Regions from separate parts of the Methylobacterium sp. WL12 genome, predicted to be linked through region 1. Evidence: predicted binding sites of a transcription regulator. Region 1 holds the regulator's gene; each other region holds the start of a gene.
What was found. The regulator PhoB, encoded in region 1, activates phosphate uptake and scavenging genes when phosphate is short. The targets are predictions, from matches to a motif close to TGTCATNNANCTGTCAT.

Region 1 (11,348 bases):
CGGGCGGGGCTTCGGCTCCGCCCGTTTCGCATTTCGGGGGTGCGATCGGCCCGGCATCGGCCTACATGACGGCTTCGTATTTCCCGTAAAGTTTGGGGCACCCGTCCGGATCGACGGACGGGGAGCCGGAGGCACGAAGGCGCGGCATGCTGGTGCAGCTCGCGATCCGCGACATCGTCCTGATCGACAAGCTCGACCTGAACTTCGCCAGCGGGCTCAGCGTGCTCACCGGCGAGACCGGCGCGGGCAAGTCGATCCTTCTCGACGCGTTCAGCCTGGCGCTGGGCGGGCGCGGCGACGGCTCCCTCGTGCGCCACGGCGAGGCGCAGGGCGGCATCACCGCGGTGTTCGACGTCGGCCTCGACCACCCAGCCCGGCGGATCGCCGCGGAATCCGAGATCGACACCGAGGGCGACCTGATCCTGCGGCGCACGCAGATGGCCGACGGGCGCACCCGTGCCTTCGTGAACGACCAGCCCGTCGGCGTGCAGGTCCTGCGCGCGATCGGCGCGGCCCTGGTCGAGATCCATGGCCAGCATGACGACCGGGCGCTCGCCGACGTCACCACCCACCGCGCCATCCTCGACGCCTTCGGAGGCCTGAGCGGCCCGCTCGACGCGGTGGCGAAGGCGGCCAAGACGGTGAAGACCGCCCGCACGACGCTCGCCGAGCACCGCGCCCGGGTCGAGACCGCCCGCCGCGAAGCCGACTTCCTGCGTCACGCGGTCGAGGAGCTGGCGGCCCTCGATCCGAAGCCAGGCGAGGAGGCGACGCTGGCCGAGCGCCGCACGGTGATGCAGCAGAGCGAGAAGGTCGCGCGCGAGCTGAACGACGCTTTGGCCGCCGTCGGCGGCTCGCATTCGAGCGTGCCACAGCTCTCCTCTGCCATCCGCAAGCTCGAGCGCCGCGCCGCGCAGCTGCCGGCGCTGGTCGAGCCCTGCGTCGCGGCGCTCGACGCCGCCCTCGTCGCCCTCGACGAAGCCCGCGCCGTCCTCGACGCCGCGGTGTCCGAGGCCGAGTTCGATCCGCGCGAGCTGGAGCGCGTCGAGGAGCGCCTGTTCGCCCTGCGCGCGGCATCCCGCAAGTACGACGTCGCCGCCGACGACCTCGCGGCTCTGCGCGAGCGCTACGAGGCGGACGTGGCGGCGATCGATGCCGGCGAAGAGGCGTTGGCCGGCCTCGAGGCGACGCTGGCCACGGCCGAATCGGCCTACGCCAAGGCCTCGGAAAAGCTCAGCGCCGGACGCCGCCGGGCGGCCAAGGCGCTCGACGCGGCGGTGCAGGCCGAGCTGCCGCCGCTCAAGCTCGAGCGCGCGCGCTTCATCACCGAGATCGTCACCGATCCCGAATCGCGCGACCCCGCCGGGATCGACCGCGTCGCGTTCTGGGCGCAGACCAACCCCGGCACCAAGGCCGGCCCGATGATGAAGGTGGCCTCGGGCGGCGAGCTGTCCCGCTTCATGCTCGCCCTGAAGGTGGTGCTCGCCGACAAGGGCTCGGCGCCGACGCTGATCTTCGACGAGATCGACACCGGCGTCGGCGGCGCGGTGGCCGACGCGATCGGCGCGCGGCTCTCGCGCCTGTCCCGGGACGTGCAGGTCGTGGCGGTGACCCACGCGCCCCAGGTCGCGGCGCGCGCCGTCACGCACTTCCTCATCGCCAAGGATGCGGTGAAGGGCGCCGGCCGCGTCGCCACCCGCGTCGCCTCGCTCCCCGTCGCCGCGCGGCGCGAGGAGATCGCCCGCATGCTCGCGGGTGCCACCGTCACCGACGAGGCCCGCGCCGCGGCGGCCCGCCTGCTCGAAGGCGCGGCCGTCTAGGGCGACGCTCCGACCATCCCCGCAAACCGTCGGTTAAGGTTAACACCTTCTTAACCATCGGGACCGACACTGATGCGATCCGGTGGCGACAGCGATTCGCGTACGCCGGCAACGTCCTACTTCGGGGGGGACCATGCATCAGGCCGCAGCCAAGTTCGAAGTCCTCCCGTCGCGCGAGGGCCTCGCGTCGCATCGCGGCGCTGCCAGCGTCGACACCCACCATCTTGGTCAGACCCTGCGCACCGTCTACGAGGGCAGCGTCGACAAGCAGCCGATCCCGGACTCCCAGGTCGACCTGCTGCTGCGCCTGCGCCAGAAAGAACGCGACCTGCGCCGCAGCGCCTGAAGCGGGCAGGGGGCAAAGCCCGGGCCGCAAGGCGACCGGCGCAACCTTTCTGGCTCATCGCAGCGAGCCGTAAGGACGCCTCAAGCCACCTACCAGCGCTTTGCGCCCGGGCGCCGCTGATACTCGGCGGCGCGGATGCGCGTCAGCAAGCGGTCCAGGCTCATCAGCATCGAAGCCTCGTCGGCTCGGGCGCGCTCGGCCTCGCCGGGCTCGGTACTGAAGTTCTGCCGCGCCTTCGCCAGGGCCAAGTCGCGCTCCAAGGCCTCGCGCTCGGCGTGGAGGGCCTGGAAGGTGCCGTCGTCGGGACGCGGCGCACGCGTCGGCGCCGCAGGCGAATCGTGGGGCACGGGAACGTCTTTCCGACCGGGCGAGCCGCGGCGGAATGCCGACGACCGAGCCCGGATCGAACGGAGAACGCGCGAACCCGGCAAAGCGTGCCATCGCCAAGCGATCCCGAACAGATCCCAAGCTGATTTCGCGGCGATCCCGGTCGCCGCGGCGCCGAAGCCGCCCGTGTCATGCGGCTGTCATCTGCGTGTCCTAACCGCGGCGGTGTCGAGCCAGGCGGCTGCGGCCGCCGGACTGCCGGACGGCCGGCGCGATTCCGCACCTGCGGATCCGCGCCCCTCGGACGCGCTCGACGGATGACGGAGATCGATGTGAAACCCTTCACCTACGCGCTCGCCCTCGGCCTCGCGACGACCCAGCTCGCCTTCCCGGCGCTCGCCGCCGACATCACCGGCGCCGGTGCGACCTTCCCGTTCCCGGTCTATTCCAAGTGGGCGGAAGCCTACCGCAAGGACACCGGCACCGGCCTGAACTACCAGTCGATCGGCTCGGGCGGCGGCATCAAGCAGATCCAGGCCAAGACGGTCGACTTCGGCGCCACCGACGCGCCGCTGAAAGGTCCGGCCCTGGAGAAGGACGGCCTCGTCCAGTTCCCGACCGTGATGGGCGGTGTCGTCGCCGTCGTGAACATCCCAGGCATCGAGCCGGGCAAGCTCAAGCTCACCGGCGACGTGATCGCCGACATCTACGCCAACAAGATCACCAAGTGGTCCGACCCGAAGATCGCGGCGCTGAACGACGGGCTGAAGCTGCCCGACGCCAACATCACCCCGGTCTACCGCTCGGACGCGTCGGGCACGACGAACATCTTCACCACCTACCTCAGCCAGGTCTCGGAGGGCTGGAAGAAGGAGTTCGGCGCCGCCACCACCGTGAGCTGGCCCGCCGGCCAAGGCGGCAAGGGCAACGAGGGCGTCACCGCCACCGTCAAGCAGGTCCCGAACGCCATCGGCTACGTCGAGTCGGCCTACGCCAAGCAGAACAAGCTCAGCTACGCGCTGATCCGCAACAAGGCCGGCAAGTTCCCGCAGCCGGACGACAAGGCGTTCCAGGCCGCCGCCGCCAGCGCCGACTGGAAGAGCCAGCCCGGCTTCGGCATCACGCTCACCGACCAGGCGGGCGAGGATGCGTGGCCGATCACGGCCGCGACCTTCATCCTCGTCCACAAGGAGGCCGCCGACCCGGCGAAGTCCGCCGACGTGCTGAAGTTCTTCGACTGGGCCTACAAGAACGGCGACAAGCTCGCCTCCGACCTCGACTACGTTCCGCTGCCGGACGCCGTCGTCGGCCTGATCCACGAGGAGTGGAAGCAGGTGAAGGGCAAGGACGGGAAGCCCGTCCTCGGCATGTGAGGCCGACGGCGCGGGGCGGACTCCACCGCGCGCCTCGATCGTCGACTCGTCGGGGGGGGGCCCCGGCCCCCGCGGGGGGCCCCCCCCCCCCCCCCCCCCGCGGGCCCCCCCCCGGGGGGGGGGGGGGGGGGGGGCGCCCCCCCCCCCCCCCCCCCCCCCCGACTCCCGAGCGGACCGGCTTCCTCCCATCCGGTCTCACTCGCATCCGGTCTCGCCCTCGCGCCCGGCCGCACGGCGCGCTACCACCCCAGACGGTGAAAAGAACCGCGGATGACCGCCTTGACCGAACAGATCGCCCTGACGCGCGCCGGCACGAGCACGCGCTCGCGAAAGGGGCCGAGCAAGGGCCTCGACGCCCTGTTCCGCGCCGCCTCCTACGGTTCGGCCCTGCTGGTGCTGGTGGTGCTCGCCGGCATCCTCGGGTCGATCCTCTACGGCGGCTGGCCCGCCTTCCGCGAGTTCGGCTTCGGCTTCCTCACCTCCAGCGCCTGGAACATCGGCACGGAGCAGTACGGCGCCCTCGTCGCCGTCACCGGAACCCTCGCCTCGGCGCTGCTGGCCCTGGTGATCGGCGTGCCGATCTCGCTCGGCATCGCGATCTACCTGACGCAGCTCTGCCCCGGCTGGGCGCGCAAGCCCGTCGGCATGACGATCGAGCTGCTCGCCGCGGTGCCGAGCATCATCTACGGCATGTGGGGCCTGTTCATCTTCGCCCCGTTCTTCGCCCGCTTCGTGCAGATGCCGGTCTCGAACGTCGTCGAGGGCCTGCCGATCGTCGGGACGCTGCTCTACGCCCGCGTGCCCTCGGGCGTCGGCGTGCTCACCGCCGGCATCATCCTGGCGATCATGATCGTGCCGTTCGTGGCCTCGATCGCCCGCGACATGCTCGACCAGATCCCGACGATCCTGCGCGAGAGCGCCTACGGCATCGGCTGCACCACCTGGGAGGTGGTCCGCCACGTCCTGCTGCCGCAGGCCTCCGTCTCGATCATCGGCGCGATCATGCTCGGCCTCGGCCGCGCGCTCGGCGAGACCATGGCGGTGACCTTCGTGGTCGGCAACGCCAACCGGCTCTCGGCCTCGGTGTTCGACCCCGGCTCGACCATCGCCTCGCGGATCGCCAACGAGTTCAACGAGGCCGACGGCCTGCAGCTGAACTCGCTGATGGCTTTGGGCTGCATCCTGTTCGCGATCACCTTCGTCGTCCTGATCATCGCCCGCTTCCTGACGCGCCGCGTCAAGGTCGCCTGAGGGAGCCCGTCGTGGACGCCAACAACACGATCCGTCCCGCGCCGGCCCTCAAGCCGACCCGCATCCGCGGCAGCCGCCGGGTCGCCGACCGCACCCTGCGCCTCGCCTGCCTCCTTGCCACCGTGCTCGGCGCTGTCGTCCTCGGCTCGATCCTCCTGATGCTGATCATCGAGGGCGCGCGCGGGTTCTCGCCGCTGCTGTTCACCCAGCCGACGCCCGGCCCGGGCTCGGAAGGCGGCGGCATCGCCAACGCCATCCTCGGCAGCCTGGTGCTCACCGGCATCGGCATCCTCGTCGCCACGCCGATCGGCCTGATGGCCGGCACCTACCTCGCCGAGTACGGCCGCGGCTCGAAGCTCGCCGAGGTGATCCGCTTCCTCAACGACATCCTGCTCTCCGCGCCCTCGATCCTGATCGGCCTGTTCGTCTACACCCTGATGGTGCGGCCGATGGGGAGCTATTCGGGCTGGGCCGGCGGCGTGGCGCTGGCGATCATCGCGACGCCGGTGATCGTGCGCACCACCGAGGACATGTTGCGCCTCGTCCCCGGGACGCTGCGCGAGGCCGGCGTGGCGCTCGGCGCCCCGATGTCGACGGTGATCCGCAGCGTGACGTGGCGGGCGGCGTCTGCCGGCATCGTCACCGGCATCATCCTGGCGCTCGCCCGCATCGCCGGCGAGACCGCGCCGCTGCTGTTCACGGCGCTCAACAACAACTCTTGGTTCAGCCGCGACCTGATGGGCGGCGTCGCGAACCTGCCGGTGATGATCTACCAGTTCGCGCTCTCGCCCTATCCGAACTGGCAGCAGCTCGCCTGGGCCGGCGCGCTCCTGATCACCATGACGATCCTGCTGCTCTCGGTCGTCGCCCGCTTCGTCATCAAGCCGCAGACCGCGCGCTGATGTCCATGGGGACCCTGAACCCGCCGCCGGCACCCACGAGGAACACGACGATGAACGCCGCCCCCGCGATCAGCGCTTCCCAGTTCGACGGCCGGAACCCGGCCGACGAGCACGCGCCCATCCGCATCGCCGCCAGGGAGCTGAACTTCTATTACGGGCAGTTCCATAGCCTGAAGAACATCAACCTCGACTTCCACGACCGCCAGGTCACCGCCCTGATCGGCCCGTCCGGCTGCGGGAAGTCGACCCTGCTGCGCACCTTCAACCGGATCTACAGCCTCTACCCGGAGCAGCGCGCCGAGGGCCAGGTGCTGCTCGACGGCCAGAACGTGCTCGACGCCAACGTCGACCTGAACGAGCTGCGCTCGCGCATCGGCATGGTGTTCCAGAAGCCGACGCCGTTCCCGATGTCGATCTACGACAACGTCGCCTTCGGCCTGCGCCTCTACGAGAAGCTGCCGAAATCCGAGCTCGACGGCCGCGTCGAGTCGGCCCTGCGCAAGGCCGCCCTGTGGGACGAGGTGAAGGACAAGCTCAAGCAGTCCGGCATGGGCCTCTCCGGCGGCCAGCAGCAGCGCCTGTGCATCGCCCGCACGGTGGCCCAGAGCCCCGAGGTGATCTTGTTCGACGAGCCGACCTCGGCCCTCGACCCGATCTCGACCGGGCGCATCGAGGAGCTGATCGAGCAGCTGCGCAGCGAGTTCACGATCGTCATCGTGACCCACAACATGCAGCAGGCCGCGCGCATCTCGCAGTTCACCGCCTTCATGTATCTCGGCGAGGTCATCGAGGTCGGTCCGACCAACCGCATCTTCATGAACCCGACCGTGCGTCAGACCCAGGACTACATCACCGGCCGCTTCGGCTGAGCCGCATACGGATCGATCGAGGACCAAGCCCATGCCCGGCCACATCGTCACGTCCTACGACACCGACCTCGAGGACCTGCGCCGCTCGATCTCCGAGATGGGCGGCGTCGCCGAGAAGATGATGACCGAGGCGACCGACGCCCTCGTTCGCCGCGACACCCAGCTCGCCCAGGCTGTGATCCTCGCCGACAAGCGCCTCGACACCCTCCAGCGTGAGATCGAGGAACGCTCGGTGCTGCTCATCGCCCGGCGCCAGCCGATGGCGATCGACCTGCGCGAGACGATCTCGGCGATCCGCGTCTCGGGCGACCTCGAGCGCATCGGCGACCTCGCCAAGAACATCGCCAAGCGCGTCGTCGCGATCAGCGACCAGGCCCAGGCGCAGAAGATCGTGCTCGGCGTGCAGCACATGAGCGACCTGGTGCAGGAGCAGCTCAAGGACGTGCTCGACGCCTATGCCAGCCGCGACATCTCGGCGGCCCACAACGTCTGGGAGCGGGACGGCGAGATCGACGCGCTCTACAACTCGCTGTTCCGCGAGTTGTTGACGTACATGATGGAAGATCCGCGCAACATCTCGTTCTGCACGCACCTGCTGTTCTGCGCCAAGAACGTCGAGCGCATCGGCGACCACACCACCAACATCGCCGAGACGATCCACTATCTCGCCACCGGCGAGAACCTCGCCGGCGACCGCCCGAAGAACGACGCGTCGAACTACGCGACGGTGACGCCCGGCGCCTGAGACGCCTGTCGGCGTCTCACGGCGGCCAAGGAAGTCGGGCGGCCCGCCCGGGAGTGCCCTGCATGCGTACGCGGATCCTGATCGTCGAGGACGAGGAGGCGCTCACCACCCTCCTGCGCTACAACCTCGAAGCCGAGGGCTTCGAGGTCGATTCCGCCGCCCGCGGCGACGAGGCCGAGTTGCGCCTGCAGGAGCAGGTGCCGGACCTGATCCTGCTCGACTGGATGCTGCCCGGCCTCTCGGGAATCGAGCTGTGCCGCCGGGTGCGGGCGCGGCGCGAGACGGCGTCCCTGCCGGTCATCATGCTGACGGCGCGCGGCGAGGAGGGCGACCGCATCCGCGGCCTCGGGACCGGGGCCGACGACTACATCGTCAAACCGTTCTCCGTGCCGGAGCTCCTGGCCCGGGTCCGCGCGCTGCTGCGCCGGGCCAAGCCGACCCATGTCGCGAACCTCCTGGAGGCCGGCGACATCGAGCTCGACCGCGACAGCCACCGCCTGCGCCGGGCGGGCAGCGAGATCCATCTCGGGCCGACCGAGTTCAAGCTGCTCGAATTCCTGATGCAGAGCCCCGGCCGGGTCTATTCCCGCGAGCAGCTCCTCGACGGCGTCTGGGGCCACGACGTCTACATCGACGAACGCACCGTCGACGTGCATGTCGGCCGCCTGCGCAAGGCCCTGAACCGCACCGGCGAAACCGACCCGATCCGCACCGTCCGCGGCTCGGGCTACGCCTTCGACGAGACGTTTTCGGGCGAAGATTAGGGCACCTTCGTTCCCGCGCCGTCGAGCCCCGCGCTGCGGCCCGTCGCCGTCACGGCGTCCAGCGCGCTCAGCATCGTGCCCTCGGTGAGGATCTGCGGCAGCACCGTCGGCTCGCCTGGCCCTGCGTAGAGCAGGTAGAGCGGCACGCCGCTGCGGCCGTGGCGCTCGAGCAGGCGGGTGATCTCCGGATTCTGGTTGGTCCAGTCGCCCTTGAGGTAGGTGACGTCGCGGGCGCGCATCGCTGCGCCGACCGCCGCCGTCCCGAGCGAGGTGCGCTCGTTGACCTGGCAGGTGATGCACCACGCCGCGGTCATGTTGACGAAGACCGGCCGGCCGCCGGCCAGCAGCGCGTCGAGGCGCGCCTGCGTGAACGGCTCGACGCCCTCGGCCCTGGCCTGGGCGCCCGGCGCGATCCGGTCGCGGTCGAGGGTGAGGGCGAGCGCCGCCACGCCGACGACGGCGAGCACCGCGAGGCCGCGGGCGAGCTGCGCCCGCACCGGGCGCGCGTCGCGGCCGAGTTCCCACGCCCAGGCGGAGAAGCCGAGCAGCACCAGTCCGATCAGCGCGGCGAGCAGGCCCTGCGGCCCGACCTGCTGGGCCAGCACCCAGACCAGCCAAGCGACCGTGGCGTAGATCGGGAAGGCCAGCGCCTGCTTCAGCACGTCCATCCAGGCGCCCGGGCGGGGCAGGGCGCGGAGCGCCGCCGGCCACAGGGTCAACGCCAGGAAGGGCAGGGCGAGGCCGAGGCCGAGGCTCGCGAACACCACGAGGCCGGCGGCCGTCGACTGCGTCAGCGCGAAGCCCACCGCCGAGCCCATGAAGGGGGCGGTGCAGGGCGTCGCCACCACGGTCGCGAGCACGCCGGTGAAGAACGAGCCTTCGAGCCCGGCCCGCCGGGTCAGCCCGTCGCCGAGGCCGGCGAGCCGCCCGCCGAGGTGGAGCATGCCCGACAGGCTCAGGCCCATGGCGAAGAGCAGGTAGGCCAGGGCGGCCACCACGGTGGGCGATTGCAGCTGGAAGCCCCAGCCGATCCCGGCTCCCCCGGCCTTCAGCGCGATCAGCAGCGAGGCCAGCGCCAGGAACGCCGCCAGCACGCCCGCCGTGTAGGCGAGCCCGTGCAGGCGAACCCGCCCTGGCGCCTCGCCGGAATGCTTCACCAAGCTGAGCACCTTGATCGACAGAACCGGGAAGACGCAGGGCATCAGGTTGAGGATCAGGCCGCCCAGCAGCGCGAGGCCGGCCGCGGTCCAGAGCGTCAGGGTCTCGGCCGGCTCGGTGCGCGGGATCGCCGGCGCCACGCTCGGCATCGCGCTGCCGGCCGCGAGCGGCGCCTCGTCGCCCAGCGCGAAGGCCTGGCGGACGAGACCGTCGCCGGTCTCCTCCTCGATCGCCAGCACGCCGGGCAGGCTCTCGGGCGCGGCGTCGGTGGGCGTCGCGCGGGTCAGCGTCAGGTGGAGGCCGGCCGCGTCCACGGTGAAGGGCTGCGGCGCGGCGTTCTCGATCGCCGTCTCGGAATAGGGAAAGAACGCCACCGCGCGGAGCCTGTCCGCGGCGAGGCCCGGCGCGTCGAGGTCGAGGGCGAGGCGGTCGCCCTGGCTCGACAGCCGCACCGGCCACGGCGAGGCCTTGGGCAGGGCGGCGCGGGCACGCACGAACAGCGCGGCGTTGGCCGGATCGGCCGCGGCCTCGCGGGCGACCGGCAGGGTCAGGGCGAGGTCGGCCGAGCCGGGGATGCATTCCTTCTCGCACACGAGATAGGTGAGCTTGCCCGCAAGCGTCACGGGGGCTGCCGGGTCGAGGCTCGGCGGCGGCGTCACCCGCACGAGCAAAATCGCCTCGCCCTCGTAGCCGAAGTTCATCAGCGTCGCGATCGGGATGCGGTGCGGTGCCGGCCACTGGATCGCCGAGGCCGAGAAGCCGGCCGGCAGCGTCCAGGTCACCTCCGGCGGCAGGCCCGAATCGCCGGGGTTGCGCCAGTAGACGTGCCAGCCCGGCTTCATCGCCATGCGGATGGCCACGGTGAACGGCGTGGCGCCGGCCACTGCCGCAGGCTCCGCCACGAGGCTCGCCCGCACGAGGTCGGCCGGCGGCTTGAAGCCCTGGGCCGCGACGGGCCCGGCGAGCAGCGATAGGAGGAGGGCGAGAAGACGGAGCATGCGGTCCCTTCGCGCGACCGTCCACGACGGTTTCACGCTGCTCTGGTCATAGGCGCGAACAGGCGGAGGGTAAAATCGCGACGGCGCGTCCGGGTGCCGCGCGGAGGATCGATCCTGGGTTCAGAGTGCCACCGTCGCCCGCTCCAGCCAGGCTCGCGTCTCCGGGTCGAGGTCCGGGTCGAGCACGTCGCGGACGTGGGCGTGGTAGGCGTCGATCCAGGCGCGCTCGGCCGGGCTCAGCATCTCCGGCACGATCAGGCGGCGGTCGTAGGGGGCCAGCGTCAGGGTCCCGAAGCCGAGCACCGGGCGTTCGCCGCCGGGCACCTCGCAGGGCTCGACGAGGACGAGGTTCTCGATGCGGATGCCGTAGCCCCCGGCGCGATAGTAGCCCGGCTCGTTGGAGAGGATCATCCCCGCCTCCAGGGCGACGGTTCCGGTCTTGGCGATGCGCTGCGGGCCCTCGTGCACCGAGAGGAAGGCGCCGACGCCGTGGCCGGTGCCGTGGTCGAAATCGAGGCCGGCCTCCCACAACGGCAGGCGCGCAAGGGTGTCGATCTGCGCGCCTGTGGTGCCCTTGGGGAAGACCGCGCGGCTGATGGCGACGTGGCCCCGCAGCACGCGGGTGTAGCGATCACGCATCTCCGCGCTCGGCGCGCCCACCGCGACCGTGCGGGTGATGTCGGTGGTGCCGTCGGGGTATTGCGCGCCGGAATCGATCAGGAACAGCTCGCCCGGCTCCGCCCGCCGGTCGGTGGCGCGGGTGACGCGGTAATGCACGATCGCGCCGTTCGGCCC
Region 2 (6,671 bases), on a different contig from region 1:
CGGGACGGATCGCCCAGCGGCCAGCCGCAGACCGCGCGCACGTGCTGGGCGAACTGCGAGGTGGTCGCGCCCTCGATCGTCCAGTGCCCGGAATTGTGCACCCGCGGCGCGATCTCGTTCACGACGAGGCGCTCGGCGCCGTCGGCCTCGCGCACCAGGAACATCTCGACGGCGAGCACCCCGACGTAGTCGAGGGCGTCGGCGATCGTCCGGGCGATGCCGAGGGCGGCCTGCGCCGTCTCGGGTGCGATGCCCGGCGCCGGCACGCGGGTGACGGCGAGGATGTGGTCGCGGTGCTCGTTCTCGCACAGGTCGAAGGCGGCGAAGCTCCCGTCGGCGGCCCGCGCCGCGACCACCGAGACTTCCCGCTCGAACGCGACGAAGCCTTCGAGGATCAAAGCCGCGCCGCCGAACTCGGCGAAGATCGCGTTGCGGTCCGATTCGGCCTCCGTCCGGATGATGCGCTGGCCCTTGCCGTCGTAACCGAAGCGGCGGGTCTTCAGCACGGCCGGGCGGCCGATCGCGTCGAGGGCGCGGGCGAAGTCGTCCGGGGTGTCGACGGCGCGGAACGGCGCCGTCGGGATGCCGAGGCGGTTGATGAAGTCCTTCTCCGACAGCCGGTCCTGCGTCGTCGCCAGCGCCGAGGCGCTGGGATGCAGGGCGGCGTGGGCCGCGAGCAGGTCGGCGGTCTCGCGCGGGATGTTCTCGAACTCGTAGGTCACCACGTCGACGCTTTGCGCGAATCGCGTCAGCGCCTCCGCGTCGTCGTAGGCGGCGCAGGTGGTCTTCGCCGCCACGTCGAAGGCCGGGCTGTCGGCATCGGGGCAGTAGATGTGGGCCTTGAGGCCCATGTTGGCCGCGGCCAGCGCGATCATGCGGCCGAGCTGGCCGCCGCCGACGATGCCGAGGGTGCCGCCGGGCGCGATGGTCTTTGGGGTCACGGGGTCTCGGTCTCCGGCCGTTCGGCGACGGATGCGGTCTGGGCCGCGCGCCAGGCGTCCAGGCGCTGGGCCAACGCGTCGTCGGACAGGGCGAGCACGGCGGCGGCGAGCAGCGCGGCGTTCACCGCGCCGGCCCGGCCGATCGCCAGGGTGCCGACGGGAATGCCGGCCGGCATCTGCACGATCGAGAGCAGGCTGTCCTGTCCCGACAACGCCTTCGATTCCACCGGCACGCCGAAGACCGGGAGGCTCGTCATCGCGGCGGCCATGCCCGGCAGGTGCGCCGAGCCGCCCGCGCCCGCGATCACGACCTTGAAGCCGGCAGCCTTGGCGCCCTTGGCGAAGGCCACCAGCCGGTCCGGCGTGCGATGAGCCGAGACGATGCGCGCGTCGTAGGCGACGCCGAGCGCGTCGAGGGTGTCGGCGGCGTTCCGCATGGTCGCCCAGTCGGACTGGCTGCCCATGATGATCGCGACCGCAGGCGACGGCACCATCCGCGTCAAACCCATTTCCTTCGCGATGCGGGCCGGTCGACCCGTCCTCGCCGCTGGCAAGCTCGCCGCTTACAGGCGCCGATCCGGCGCGGCAAGGCGAGGCGCACCGGCATCCACCGGCATCAGGCGATGATGTCGGGGGTGATCTGGTCCTCGACGAAGGCGATCCTGTCGCGCAGCGTCAGCTTGCGCTTCTTCAGGCGCTGGATCTGCAGCTGGTCGCCGGCGACGTTGCGCTCGAGGGCATCGATCGCGTCGTCGAGGTCGCGATGCTCCTGTTTCAGCCGCGCCAGCTCGACGTCCAGTTCGGATTGCGCATCCGGGACCAACTCAACCGCCATCGCCGCCTTCGAAAACCATCCTGTGCCGGAATCGAGCATGCGTCAGGCACGCCCGAGCGGCAAGCATTCGTGAGGCATAGGCTGAGGATTGCCTTCGACAGCCGGCTCGACATGTGCCAGATTCCCCGCGTCGGAACGATGACAGGAGACACGACTCATGTCGCTGCAGACGCATCTGAGCCAGCTCACCCGGAAGCACGAAGCCCTCGAACGCGAAATCCACCAGGCGACGCTGAGGCCGTCCGAGGACGACCTGCACATCGCCGAGTTGAAGCGGCGCAAACTTCTCCTGAAGGACGAGATCAACCGGCTGCAGGCGGGCGTCGACACGCTGCACTGACGGACCTGTTTCGAAGCACGACACCGAGATCCGCCGCGCCGTCCCCCACGGCGCGGCTTTTTTATGCAGCCGCTCGATCCTGCGCGGCCCGCAATCCTGCTAGCTTCGCTGCCAGGCGGCGGCCCCCGAAGAGGCCGCCCCGTCCGAGGAGCCGCCATGCCGACCGCCGACCCCTCCCCAGACCTGCCGTCGCGCTACGCCGCGGTGCATGAGCGCGCGATGCGCGACCCCGAGGGGTTCTGGCTCGACGCGGCGCGGGCGATCGACTGGACGACGGAGCCGACCCGGGCCTTCGAGCCCAAGTCCGGCCCCTACGGTCGCTGGTTCCCCGACGGGGCGCTGAACGCCTGCTGGAACGCCGTCGATCGGCACGTCGCCGGCGGCCGCGCGGAGCAGGTCGCGATCCGCTACGATTCGCCGGCCACGGGCACCAAGCGCGCCATCACCTATGCGGACCTCCTGCGCGAGGTCTCGGCCCTGGCCGCCGTGCTCGCCGACCTCGGCGTCGGCCGGGGCGACCGGGTGATCCTCTACATGCCGATGGTGCCTGAAGCCCTGTTCGGCATGCTCGCCTGCGCCCGCATCGGCGCGGTGCACTCGGTGGTGTTCGGCGGGTTCGCCGCCAACGAGCTGAGCGTCCGGATCGAGGACGCGGCGCCGAAGGTGGTGCTCGCCGCCTCCTGCGGCATCGAGCCGAGCCGGGTGGTCGCCTACAAGCCGCTGCTGGACGCCGCCCTCGCCACGGCCCGGCACAAGCCCGCCGCCTGCCTCATCCTTCAGCGCCCGCAAGCCCTCGCGAGCCTCGTCGAGGGCCGCGACCGGGATTGGGCCGAGGCGGTCGCGGCGGCCGAGGGGCGGAAGCCGGACTGCGTGCCGATGGCCGCGACCGACCCGCTCTACGTGCTCTACACCTCCGGCACCACCGGCAAGCCCAAGGGCGTGGTGCGCGACACCGGCGGCTACCTCGTCGCGCTCAGCTGGTCGATGTCCAACCTCTACGGCGTGCAGCCCGGCGAGACCTACTTCTGCGCTTCCGACATCGGCTGGGTGGTCGGCCATTCCTACATCGTCTACGCGCCGCTGCTGCACGGCTGCACCACGGTCCTGTACGAGGGCAAGCCGGTCGGCACCCCCGATCCCGGCGCGTTCTGGCGGGTCGTCGCCGAGACCGGCACGGTCTGCCTGTTCACGGCGCCGACGGCGCTCCGCGCGATCAAGAAGGAGGATTCGAAAGGCAGCCATGTGGCTGGCCACGACCTCTCGCGCTTCCGCACCCTGTTCCTGGCCGGCGAGCGCGCGGACCCGGCTTCGGTCGCCTGGGCCGAGCGCGTGCTCGACCGGCCGGTGGTCGACCATTGGTGGCAGACCGAGACCGGCTGGCCGATCGCCGGCAACCCGGTCGGCCTGGGGCTGCTCCCGGTCAAGCACGGCAGCACCTGCGTGCCGATGCCGGGCTACGACGTGCAGGTGCTCGACGAGGGCGGCAAGCCGGTGCCCGCCGGCACGATGGGCACCATCGCGATCCGCCTGCCGCTGCCGCCGGGATGCCTGCCGACCCTGTGGGGCTCCGATACCCGGATGCGCACGAGCTATCTCGAGACCTTTCCCGGCTGGTACGACACCTCGGATGCGGGCGTGATCGACGCCGACGGCTACATCACCGTGCTCGGGCGGACGGACGACATCATCAACGTCGCCGGCCACCGGCTTTCCACCGGCGGGATGGAGGCGGTGCTGTCGTCCCACCCCGACGTCGCCGAATGCGCGGTCATCGGCATCCGCGACGCGCTGAAGGGCGAGGCGCCCTGCGGCTTCGTCGTGCTCAAGGCGCAGGTCGCGCGCGATCCGGCCGAGATCGAGCGCGAGCTGGTCGCCAAGGTCCGCGACGAGATCGGCCCCGTGGCCGCCTTCAAGCTCGCGCTTACGGTGCAGCGGCTGCCGAAGACCCGCTCGGGCAAGATCCTGCGCGCCACGATGAAGCGCATCGCCGACCACGAGCCCTGGACCATGCCGGCGACCATCGACGACGCGGGCGTCCTGGACGAGATCGGCGAAAGCCTGAAGGCGCGGGGGATCGGGGAGGGGTGAGGCGCAGAAGCCGCGTCGCGGCAGCAAGCCGAGAGCAAAGCTCGGCGGAGGACCGGCATGAGGCGGCGAACTGGCGTCGGCTTCGAGAGTGCGGCACACAGCGCGGGCCCCCGCAACCCGGAGTTGCCGATGACCGCCCGCCTGTTCGAACCGCTCAAGCTCGACGACCTGACGCTGGAGAACCGCATCCTGATCGCGCCGATGTGCCAGTACTCGGCGCGCGACGGCGAGGCGACCGACTGGCACATGATGCATCTCGGGCAGCTCGCGATGTCGGGCGCCGGGCTGCTGACGCTGGAGGCGACGGCGGTGTCGCCCGAGGCGCGCATCACGGCGTGGGACCTCGGGCTCTATTCCGACGGCTGCGAGCGGGCCTTGGGCCGGGTTCTGTCGGCGATCCGCGACTACGCGCCGATCCCGGTCTGCATCCAGATCGCCCATGCCGGCCGCAAGGCGTCGAGCCAGGCGCCGTGGGACGGCGGCCAGCAGATCGCGCCGGAGCATCCCTACGGATGGCGCACCGAGGCGCCGTCGGCGCTGGCGCACGGCGACGGCGAGGTGGCGCCCCACGCCCTCGACGCGGCAGACCTCAAGCGCATCCGCGACGACTTCGTCGCCACCGCCAAGCGCGCGGTTCGGCTCGGAATCGAGGCGTTCGAGCTGCACGGCGCCCACGGCTACCTGCTCCACCAGTTCCTCTCGCCGCTCGCCAACGAGCGCACCGACGCCTACGGCGGCAGCCTGGAAAACCGGATGCGGTTCCCGCTCGAGGTGTTCGAGGCCGTGCGCGCGGTGGTGCCCGCGGGCCATCCGGTATGGATGCGGGTCTCGGCCACCGACTGGGTCGAGGACGGCTGGGACCTGGAGGAGACCGTCGAACTCGCCCAGCGCCTGAAGCAGGCCGGCTCGCCGGCGATCCACGTCTCCACCGGCGGCGTCTCGCCGAAGCAGGCGATCAAGCTCGGGCCGGGCTACCAGGTGCCCTACGCCGAGCGGATCAGGGCCGAGACCGGGCTCGCGACCATGGCCGTCGGGCTGATCACCGAGCCGGCCGAGGCCGAGGCGATCCTGGCCGAGGGCCGGGCGGACGCGATCTCGCTCGCCCGCGCCATGCTCTACGATCCGCGCTGGCCCTGGCACGCGGCGGCCGAGCTCGGCGCGACCGTGCGGGCGCCCAAGCAGTACTGGCGCTCGCAGCCGCGGGCCTACAAGGACCTGTTCAAGGACCCGACCTTCGGACAGCGCTGATCGCGCTGGGCACCGAGCCTCGATCGCCCGGGCCTCGCCTCGGGCGCGCGATTCCGGTATCGGCTCGGGCCGTAGGCCGGCCGCGGCCTGTCCTGCGCAGCCCGTCCTGCGCGGCCAGTCTTGGATGTGCGAGATGCTGGCCATCGGCCTGACCCTGTTCCACCCGAGCCGCGACCAAGTCGACGACATCGTCCGGCGCTACGCCGGAAGCTCGCATCCGGTCCTCGCCTTCGACAACGGCGGCCTCGGACCGGTGGATCGCATGAAGCTCGAGGCGGCCGGCGTGCGCCTGCTGTCGGCCGAGACCAATGTCGGCGTCGCCGCAGCGCTCAACGCCGTCGTCGAGGCGGCGGCGCGCGGGGGCGCGGACGCCGTGCTCCTGCTGGACCAGGACGCGCAGGTCGGCCCGGACATGGTCGCCGCCCTGGCCGGGGCCCGCGACCGCCTGCTGGCCGAGAACCGTCCTTGCGCGGTGGTCGGCCCGGTGCCGGGGCGGGCGAACGACGCCGCCAAGCCCCCGCGGTTCCGGCAACGCCCCGGCCGCGAGGCGGTCGGCACGCTGCTGCCGGTGGAATTCCTGGCCACCTCCGGTTCACTCATCGACGTGGCGGCGTTCCGCGCCGTCGGGCCGTTCCGGGCGGACTACTTCATCGACGGCGTCGAGCTCGAATGGTGCTTTCGCGCCTGGAGCGCCGGCTATGGGTGCTGGATGACGCGGGAGGCCACGATCGGCCACCGCGTCGGCGGCGGCACGATCCGCGCGTTCGGCATCGAGACGCCACGCCAGCCGCTGTTCCGTATGGCGACGTATCTCCGCAACTCCGTCTACGGCTGGCGCCTGCGCCACATCCCGCTGCCGTGGAAGCTGCGCCAGCTCGCCTACCTCCCGCTTCAGGTCGCGCTGTACTGGCGCGACGGCGGCTACCGGCCGGCAGTGCTGCGGCGGCTCGCGCAAGCGGTGCTCGACGGCTTCCGTGGCCGGCTCGGGCGCCCGGCCGACGCGCCATGACGGCGCCCCTCGCCCAAGGCCCGGCCGAGATCGACGTCGTGATCGTCAACTGGAACGGCGGCGCCCTGGTGCGCGCCTGCCTCGCGAGCCTGGCTGCCGCCGGCGAAGACCCCGCAAAGGCGGTGGTCGTCGTCGACAACGGCTCCGTCGACGGCTCCGCCGACGGGCTGGAGCGGCCGGACCTTCGGCTCACCGTGCTGCGCAACCCCG
Region 3 (6,671 bases), on a different contig from region 1:
ATGCGCCGGGTGCGGGTGCTCGAATCGGCGAAGGGCGCCGTCTCGCGCACGGTGCCGACCGCCGTCACCGTGGGCGCGCTCTGGAGGGCGACGGTGAAGCGGCCGTCCTTGGGCATGGCCGCGACGAGGTCGTCGGGGATGTCCACCACCGCTTCGCGCACCTCGGGCCGGGCCACGGTCACCACCGTCTGCCCGGCGGTGAGATCCTGCCCGATCTCGGCGTTGCGCTGGGTGACGACGCCGTCGAAGTCGGCGTGGAGCTCGGTGTAGCCCATCTGGTCGCGGGCCTTCTGCAGGCTCGCCTGCGCCTGGGTCAGGCGCGCCTGCGCCGTGTCGCGGTTGGCCACCATGCCGTCGAGCTGGGCCTGGGTGACGTTGCCGCCCTCCATCAGGCGACGCGTCCGCGCCTCGGTGGCGGCGGCGTTCTCGGACTGCGCCTTGGCGTCGGCGACGTCGGCTTCGGCGCGGGTCATGGCGAAGCGCGGCACCACCGTGTCGAGGGCGGCGAGCCGCTGCCCCTTCTTCACGAGGTCGCCGACGGTCACGTCGCGGGCGACGACGCGGCCGCCGACCTGGAATCCGAGCTGCGACTGGTAGCGCGGCTCGACCGTGCCGGCGAACGGCCCGAACCGCACCGCCTCGATCGGCTTGGCGACGGCGTACAGCACCGGCCGCACCGGCGGCGCCTTCGCCTCCTCGGCGGGCTTGCAGGCGGCGAGTGCGAGCAGCGATGTCCCGGCGAGGATGGTGACGAGAGGCAGCTGGATGCCGCGAAACGCGGAATGCCTCACGCTTCCATCCTTCACCTGCGGCGCGGCGTGACACGCGGGTCCCCTCTCCCGAGCGGGAGAGGGACAGGGTGAGGGACGAGAACTCACCGGAGAGGTCACGCCCCTCACCCCAACCCTCTCGCCCTGGGAGAGGGGGCCGCGATGCGACGCGCGGAAACCGTCAGCGATCGGGTGAAACACCATCACTTCGCGGCTCCCGTCGCGACCTGCTCGGCCACCGTCACGGTCTGGCCCGGGCGAAGGAACTGGATGCCGGCGATGACGACCTCCTCGCCGGACGCGACGCCGCCCGCCAGGGCGATGCTGTCGGGGCCGTAGCGGTCGATGGTCACGACGCGCGGCGCGACCGTCCCGGCGCTTGGGTCGCGCACCCACACGGCGGGCTGGTTCTTCCAGCGGTAGAGGGCCGACCACGGCAGCACGACCGCCGCATGGCTCTGGAACCGGCCGCGACCGATCACCACCGCGCCGAGCGTCATCGCCGGCGGCGTCTCCTTGAGGCCGACCTTCACCCGCACCGTGCCGGAAGCCGGGTCGACGCTGGGCGAGATCTCGCGGACGCTGCCGAGGGCGGTGACCGTCGGGTTGCCCTGAAGCGTCACGTCCACGGTTCCCGATTGCGGCGGCGCGGCGAGCAGCGCCTCGTAGACGTTGAAGACCGCGTCGCGCGGCCCGTCCTGCGCCAGGGTCAGGACCGACTGCCCCGCCTGCACCACCTGGCCGACCTCCAGGGACCGGCTCAGCACCACGCCGGCCACGCCCGACCGCAGCTCGGTGTAGGACAGCTGCTCCTGCGCGGTCCCCAGCGCCGCCTTGGCCGAATCCACCGCGGCCTGGGTCGTGCGCAGCTGCTGCTCGGCGTTGTCGTAGGAGGGCCGCGTGGTGTAGCCGCTGGCCATCAGCTGCTCCTGGCGCTTGAACCCGAGCTTGGCCTGCGTCGACAGGGCCTCGGCCGAGGCGAGCGCGGCCTGCGCGTTGGCGAGGTTCGAGCGCTGCTCGCGCGGATCGAGCCGGGCCAGGACCTGGTCGGCGGCGACGTGGTCGCCGACCTCGACGAGGCGGGTCTCGATCTTGCCGGCGGTGCGGAACGAGACGCTGGTCTGCCCCTGGGCCTGGACGTCGCCGGTGAAGACGGCGTCGGAAGCGATCATGCTCTTCGTCGCGATCACGGTGCGCACCAGGGTCTGCGCCATGAGGCCGACCGGCGCACCGGCTTGCGGTTCGGCTTGTTCGGCGCTTGCCGCGGCCGCCGCGAGCAGCGCCGCGGCAAGAGCGGAGACAAGCACGACGGGGAAACTTCGGTTCACGGCGTTCCTCGGCTCCGCACGCTCTATCGCGGCGCGAACCTATCCACTATCTTACCGACCGTCCAGACGGTTTTTACGGGGTAGGGAGATGGACGACGTGACGGCCAAGGCGCGCAGCCGCCGGCAGGACCGCGCCGAGGTGATCCTCGACGCGGCCGAGGCGCTGCTGCGGCGCTCGGGCACCCGGACGCTGACCATCGACGCGGTCGCCGTGGAAGCCGGCTTGAGCAAGGGCGGGGTGCTGCACCACTACGCGTCCAAGGACGCGCTGTTGACCGCTCTGGCCGTCCGCAAGGTCGGCCGGATCCGCGTCGGCATCGCCGCGTGCCTCGCTTCCGCCCCCCACGGGCCGGCGGCGCTGCCGCTCGCGGTGGTCGCGCATGCACGCCAGGTCTACGCCGAGGAATGCGGCTTTCCCGATTCGCTGCTGATCGCGTCGGCCGACAACGCCGACGCGGCGGCGGCGTTCTCGCAGTTCCTGAGCGAGCTGCTCGCCGCCATGGGCGCGGCCGAGGCGCGGTCGGGCCAGGGGGCGGCGCTGACCTTCGCGGTGCTGGGGTTGATGCTGAGCCGGTCCCTCGACTTCCACCGCATCGACGGCGCGCCGCTGGACCGCCTGTTCGACGCGCTGGAGGCGCAGGCGCGCGCACTGCCGAAGGCTCAGTAGAGCGCGTTGGCGGCGAGCGCCTGGAACACCAGGGCGTGGCGGTTTGCGAGCGCGTCGACGTCGTGGGTGTAGCCGCCGCCGATCACCGCCACGAGGGGGATGCCCCGCGCCCGCGCCTGCCCGACGACGTAGCGGTCGCGCGCCAGCAGCCCGTCGTCGGTGAGCGCGAGACGCCCGAGGCGGTCGTCCCGGTGCGGGTCGACGCCGGCGTTGTAGAAGACGAGGTCGGGCGCCAGCGCGTCGAGCAACGGCGGAAGCCGCGCCTCGAGCACGGCGAGGTAGCCGGCATCGTCGAGCCCGTCGGGCAGGCCGACGTCGAGGTCGCCGGCGATCTTGGCGGTCGGATAGTTCTTCTCGCAATGGATCGACAGCGTGAACAGGTCTGGTGAGCGGGCGAGGCAGTCGGCGGTACCGTCGCCCTGGTGCACGTCGCAATCGACCACGAGCGCCCGACGGATCGCACCCTCGGCCTGCAGCGCGCGGGCCGCGACCGCCACGTCGTTGAACACGCAGAATCCCGCCCCCTGCTCGCGCCGGGCGTGGTGGCTGCCGCCGGCGGCGCTGCCGGCGAGTCCCTGCACCAGGGCGAGGCGCGCGGCGAGCAGCGTGCCGCCGACGGAGGCGCGCGAGCGTCGGACCACGCTCTCGTCCACGGGCAGGCCGATCGCCCGCTCGATCGCCCGCGGCACCGCGAGCCCGAGCACGGCTTCGACGTAGGACGCGTCGTGGGCGAACCGTAGGAGTTCGGGCGAGGCCGGCTCCGGCGTCGTGAACCCGCGCGGCGCCAGCCCGCGCTCCATCAGGACCTCGGCAAGCCGCCCGTACTTGCGCATCGGGAAGCGGTGCCCGGCCGGGAGGATCGCCTCGTAGGCCGGATGGAACACGATGGGCGGGATCACCGCCCGAACGTCAGGTCGGCGGCGATGCGGTCGGCGAGCGCCCGGCCGCTGTCGAAGGCCGCCTCGATCCGCGGACCCAGGCACCAGTCGCCGGCGGCACCCAGCCGCTGCGCCGGATCGTAGAGGCAGGGGTGGCCGAGCGCCGACTCGACCATGGCGTAGCGCCAGCGGTGGACGGCGGCGTAGGTCGGGCGGACCGACGTCCCCAGGCGCGCTTCGAGGGCGGCGACCAGGGCGGCCTGCACTGCCTCGCGCGCCTCCTCCAGGTGGGCGCGCGACCAATCCGGCGCGGCGTGGACCACGAGGCGATGCCCGGGCGCCCGGCCGGGCTTGGTCTCCTCGCGCGCGATCAGCGCGATCGGACTCTCCGGAAACGTGAGATGCGCTTCCGGGAAGCCTGGTGCCGCATCGAGGTCGAGCAGCAGCGACCAGCACGGCGCGTAGGATGCGCGCTCCGGCCCCGGCAGCGCGACGCCGCTCGTCTCCATCAGCGCCGTCACCTGCGGCGCCGGGAAGGTCACCGCCACGGCGGCGAATGGGCCTTCGGTCGCGCCCGCGGCATCCGTCAGCATCCAGCCGCGATCCCCCCGCGCGACGCAGGCGATCGTCGTCTCCAGCGACACCGGCAGCCCGTCGAGCAGGTGGCGGACAGGCGCCGGCATGCCGGGCAGGCCGACCTCGCGGCCCTCGACGTCCCAGGGCGCGGCGACGCCGGCGGCGATCCAGGCCGCGCATTGCGCGCGAAACGCCTCGCCCTTCGCGCGGAAGAACTGTGCGCCGTGGTCGAAGCGGGCGCCGGCTTGCGTGCGCCGCGTCGCCATGCGCCCGCCGATGCCGCGGCCCTTGTCGAAGACGCGGACGTCGAGGCCGGCCTCGGCGAGGCGCCGGGCGGCGGCGGCACCCGCCATGCCGGCCCCGAGGATCGCGACGGTTCCGCCTCCGGCCAAAGCTTCGCTCCCTCATCCGCTTGGTGCTGCTGTCATACGGCTGAAACGCGCGCGCTGTTAGGGGCAGTCAGCCGACGCGGCCGCGCGCCGCGGGACAGGCCGGTTCGGAGATGCCCGCCGCATGGGTCTCGTCAGCACCTTTCCGGCCCCGGACGGCACCACGGTCGCCCTCGTGCTCTGCGCACTCCTGACGGCCCTGCACCTCGCGAGCCTCGTCGTCGCCGGCCGGCGGATCGGGCGACATGCGTCCGGGACGACGTTTCCGGTGGGCGCGCCCGTCTCGCTGGTGCGTCCGGTCTGCGGCCTGGAGACCTTCAGCGAGGAGACGCTCGCCCGCGGCTTCGCCCTCGACTACCCGGCCTACGAGATCGTCTTCTGCGTCGCCGACGCCGCCGACCCCGTGCTGCCGCTGGTCCGCCGGCTGGTCGCGGCGCACCCGCGGGTCCCGGCCCGCATCCTCGTCGGCGACGAGCGCATCAGCGACAACCCGAAGCTCAACAATTGCGTGCGCGGATGGGAGGCGGCGCGGCACGATTGGATCGTCATCGCCGATTCGAACGTGCTGATGCCCACCGATTACCTGCAGCAACTGCAGGCCGCCTGGCGCGACGACACCGGCCTCGTCTGCTCGACGCCGATCGGCGCCCGCCCGGACGGGATCTGGGCCGCGGTCGAATGCGCCTTCCTCAACACCCTGCAAGCCCGCTGGCAATATGCCGGCGAGGCGGTGGGGCTCGGCTTCGCGCAGGGCAAGAGCATGCTCTGGCACCGCCCGTTCCTCGAGGCGCGGGGTGGCATCCGGGCGCTCGCCGCGGAGATCGCCGAGGACGCGGCGGCGACGAAGCTCGTGCGCGCGGCCGGCCGCCGGGTCCACCTCGTCGCCGCGCCGTTCGAGCAGCCGCTGGGGCGCCGCGCGGCGTTCGAGGTCTGGTCGCGGCAGATCCGCTGGGCGCGCCTGCGCCGGGTGACGTTCCCGCTGTTCTTCGCGCCCGAGATCGCCAGCGGCACCTTGCTGCCGTTCGTGATTGCGGGGTCGCTCGCGGGCACCTGGACAGCGGCGGCCGGGCTCGCGGCGCTGTCGGCTTTGGGCTACGCGGCCGAGTTCCGGCTCGCCGCGCGCGCCGGCTGGTTCCACGCGCCGCGGCTGCTCGTCGGCTTCCTGCTGCGCGACGCCCTGATCCCACTGGTCTGGTGCGCGGCCTGGACCCATCGCGCGATCGTCTGGCGCGGCAACGCCATGGACATCCGCCTGAAGGGCGCCGTCGGCCCGCGCGCGGTCCTCCGGCGGGCACGCGCCGCCTGAGGCGGTTGCATCGCGCTGTGAACGGCGCGATGCCGAGCCTGTCGCCCATAGCAACGGTCAGCCCGTGCGCATCGCCATCCTCGAAGCCGGCTCGCCGCCGACGCGGCTCGCCCGCTTCCCGTCCTACGGCGCGATGACCGCGCGCATGATCGGCCCGGCGCATGCCGCCACGATCCTCGACGTGCGCGCCGGCGAGCTACCAACAGACCCGGATGCCTTCGACGGCTACGCGGTCACCGGCTCGGCCGCCGGCGTCTACGATCCGCTGCCCTGGATCGCGCCGTTGATCGGGTTCCTGCGCGCGCTGCCACCGGGCAAGCCGCTGGTCGGCATCTGCTTCGGCCATCAGGTCATGGCGGAGGCCTATGGCGGCCGCGCGGTCCGCTCCGGGAAGGGCCGCGGGCTCGGGCTCGACAGCTATGCGGTGACCGAGCGGGCGCCGTACATGGACGACGCGGACCGGATCGCCGTGGCGGCCTTCCACCAGGATCAGGTCGTCGAGGCTCCGCCCGCCACCCGGGTGCTGGCGGCGAGCGCCTTCACCCCCTACGCGATGCTGGCCTATGAGGACCGTGCCGCGCTCTCGGTGCAGTTCCACCCGGAATTCGAGCCCGATTACACCCGCGCGCTGATCGCCGGCCATTCGGAGGCGCAGGACGACCCCGAACGCGCACGGGCCGCGCTCGTCTCCCTCGACGCACCGGACGACCGGCACCGGGTCGGAGGCTGGATCCGTCGGTTCCTCGAAGGCAAATAG

Region 2: FV226_RS18890 (DUF465 domain-containing protein) is a predicted target of PhoB. The motif match lies at 1,904-1,920, and genes of this name have one in related genera.
Region 3: FV226_RS13590 (ceramide glucosyltransferase) is a predicted target of PhoB. The motif match lies at 4,642-4,658, and genes of this name have one in related genera.

What each region holds. Positions count from the first base shown of each region.
Region 1 covers NZ_VRUW01000052.1:3,021-14,368, forward strand. The annotation lists gene recN (DNA repair protein RecN) at 147-1,820, shown strand; gene FV226_RS17925 (hypothetical protein) at 1,954-2,166, shown strand; gene FV226_RS17930 (hypothetical protein) at 2,256-2,513, opposite strand; gene pstS (phosphate ABC transporter substrate-binding protein PstS) at 2,826-3,866, shown strand; gene pstC (phosphate ABC transporter permease subunit PstC) at 4,137-5,117, shown strand; gene pstA (phosphate ABC transporter permease PstA) at 5,129-6,019, shown strand; gene pstB (phosphate ABC transporter ATP-binding protein PstB) at 6,070-6,888, shown strand; gene phoU (phosphate signaling complex protein PhoU) at 6,920-7,633, shown strand; gene phoB (phosphate regulon transcriptional regulator PhoB) at 7,696-8,397, shown strand; gene FV226_RS17965 (protein-disulfide reductase DsbD domain-containing protein) at 8,394-10,553, opposite strand; gene FV226_RS17970 (aminopeptidase P family protein) at 10,674-11,348, opposite strand, start outside.
Region 2 covers NZ_VRUW01000058.1:9,327-15,997, reverse strand. The annotation lists gene FV226_RS18905 (5-(carboxyamino)imidazole ribonucleotide synthase) at 1-941, opposite strand, end outside; gene purE (5-(carboxyamino)imidazole ribonucleotide mutase) at 938-1,435, opposite strand; gene FV226_RS18895 (DUF465 domain-containing protein) at 1,558-1,776, opposite strand; gene FV226_RS18890 (DUF465 domain-containing protein) at 1,934-2,116, shown strand; gene FV226_RS18885 (propionyl-CoA synthetase) at 2,273-4,204, shown strand; gene FV226_RS18880 (NADH:flavin oxidoreductase/NADH oxidase) at 4,334-5,452, shown strand; gene FV226_RS18875 (glycosyltransferase family 2 protein) at 5,586-6,461, shown strand; gene FV226_RS18870 (glycosyltransferase family 2 protein) at 6,458-6,671, shown strand, end outside.
Region 3 covers NZ_VRUW01000031.1:8,769-15,439, forward strand. The annotation lists gene FV226_RS13565 (efflux RND transporter periplasmic adaptor subunit) at 1-791, opposite strand, end outside; gene FV226_RS13570 (efflux RND transporter periplasmic adaptor subunit) at 974-2,098, opposite strand; gene FV226_RS13575 (TetR/AcrR family transcriptional regulator) at 2,187-2,765, shown strand; gene FV226_RS13580 (histone deacetylase) at 2,759-3,661, opposite strand; gene FV226_RS13585 (FAD-dependent oxidoreductase) at 3,661-4,611, opposite strand; gene FV226_RS13590 (ceramide glucosyltransferase) at 4,733-5,914, shown strand; gene FV226_RS13595 (gamma-glutamyl-gamma-aminobutyrate hydrolase family protein) at 5,979-6,671, shown strand.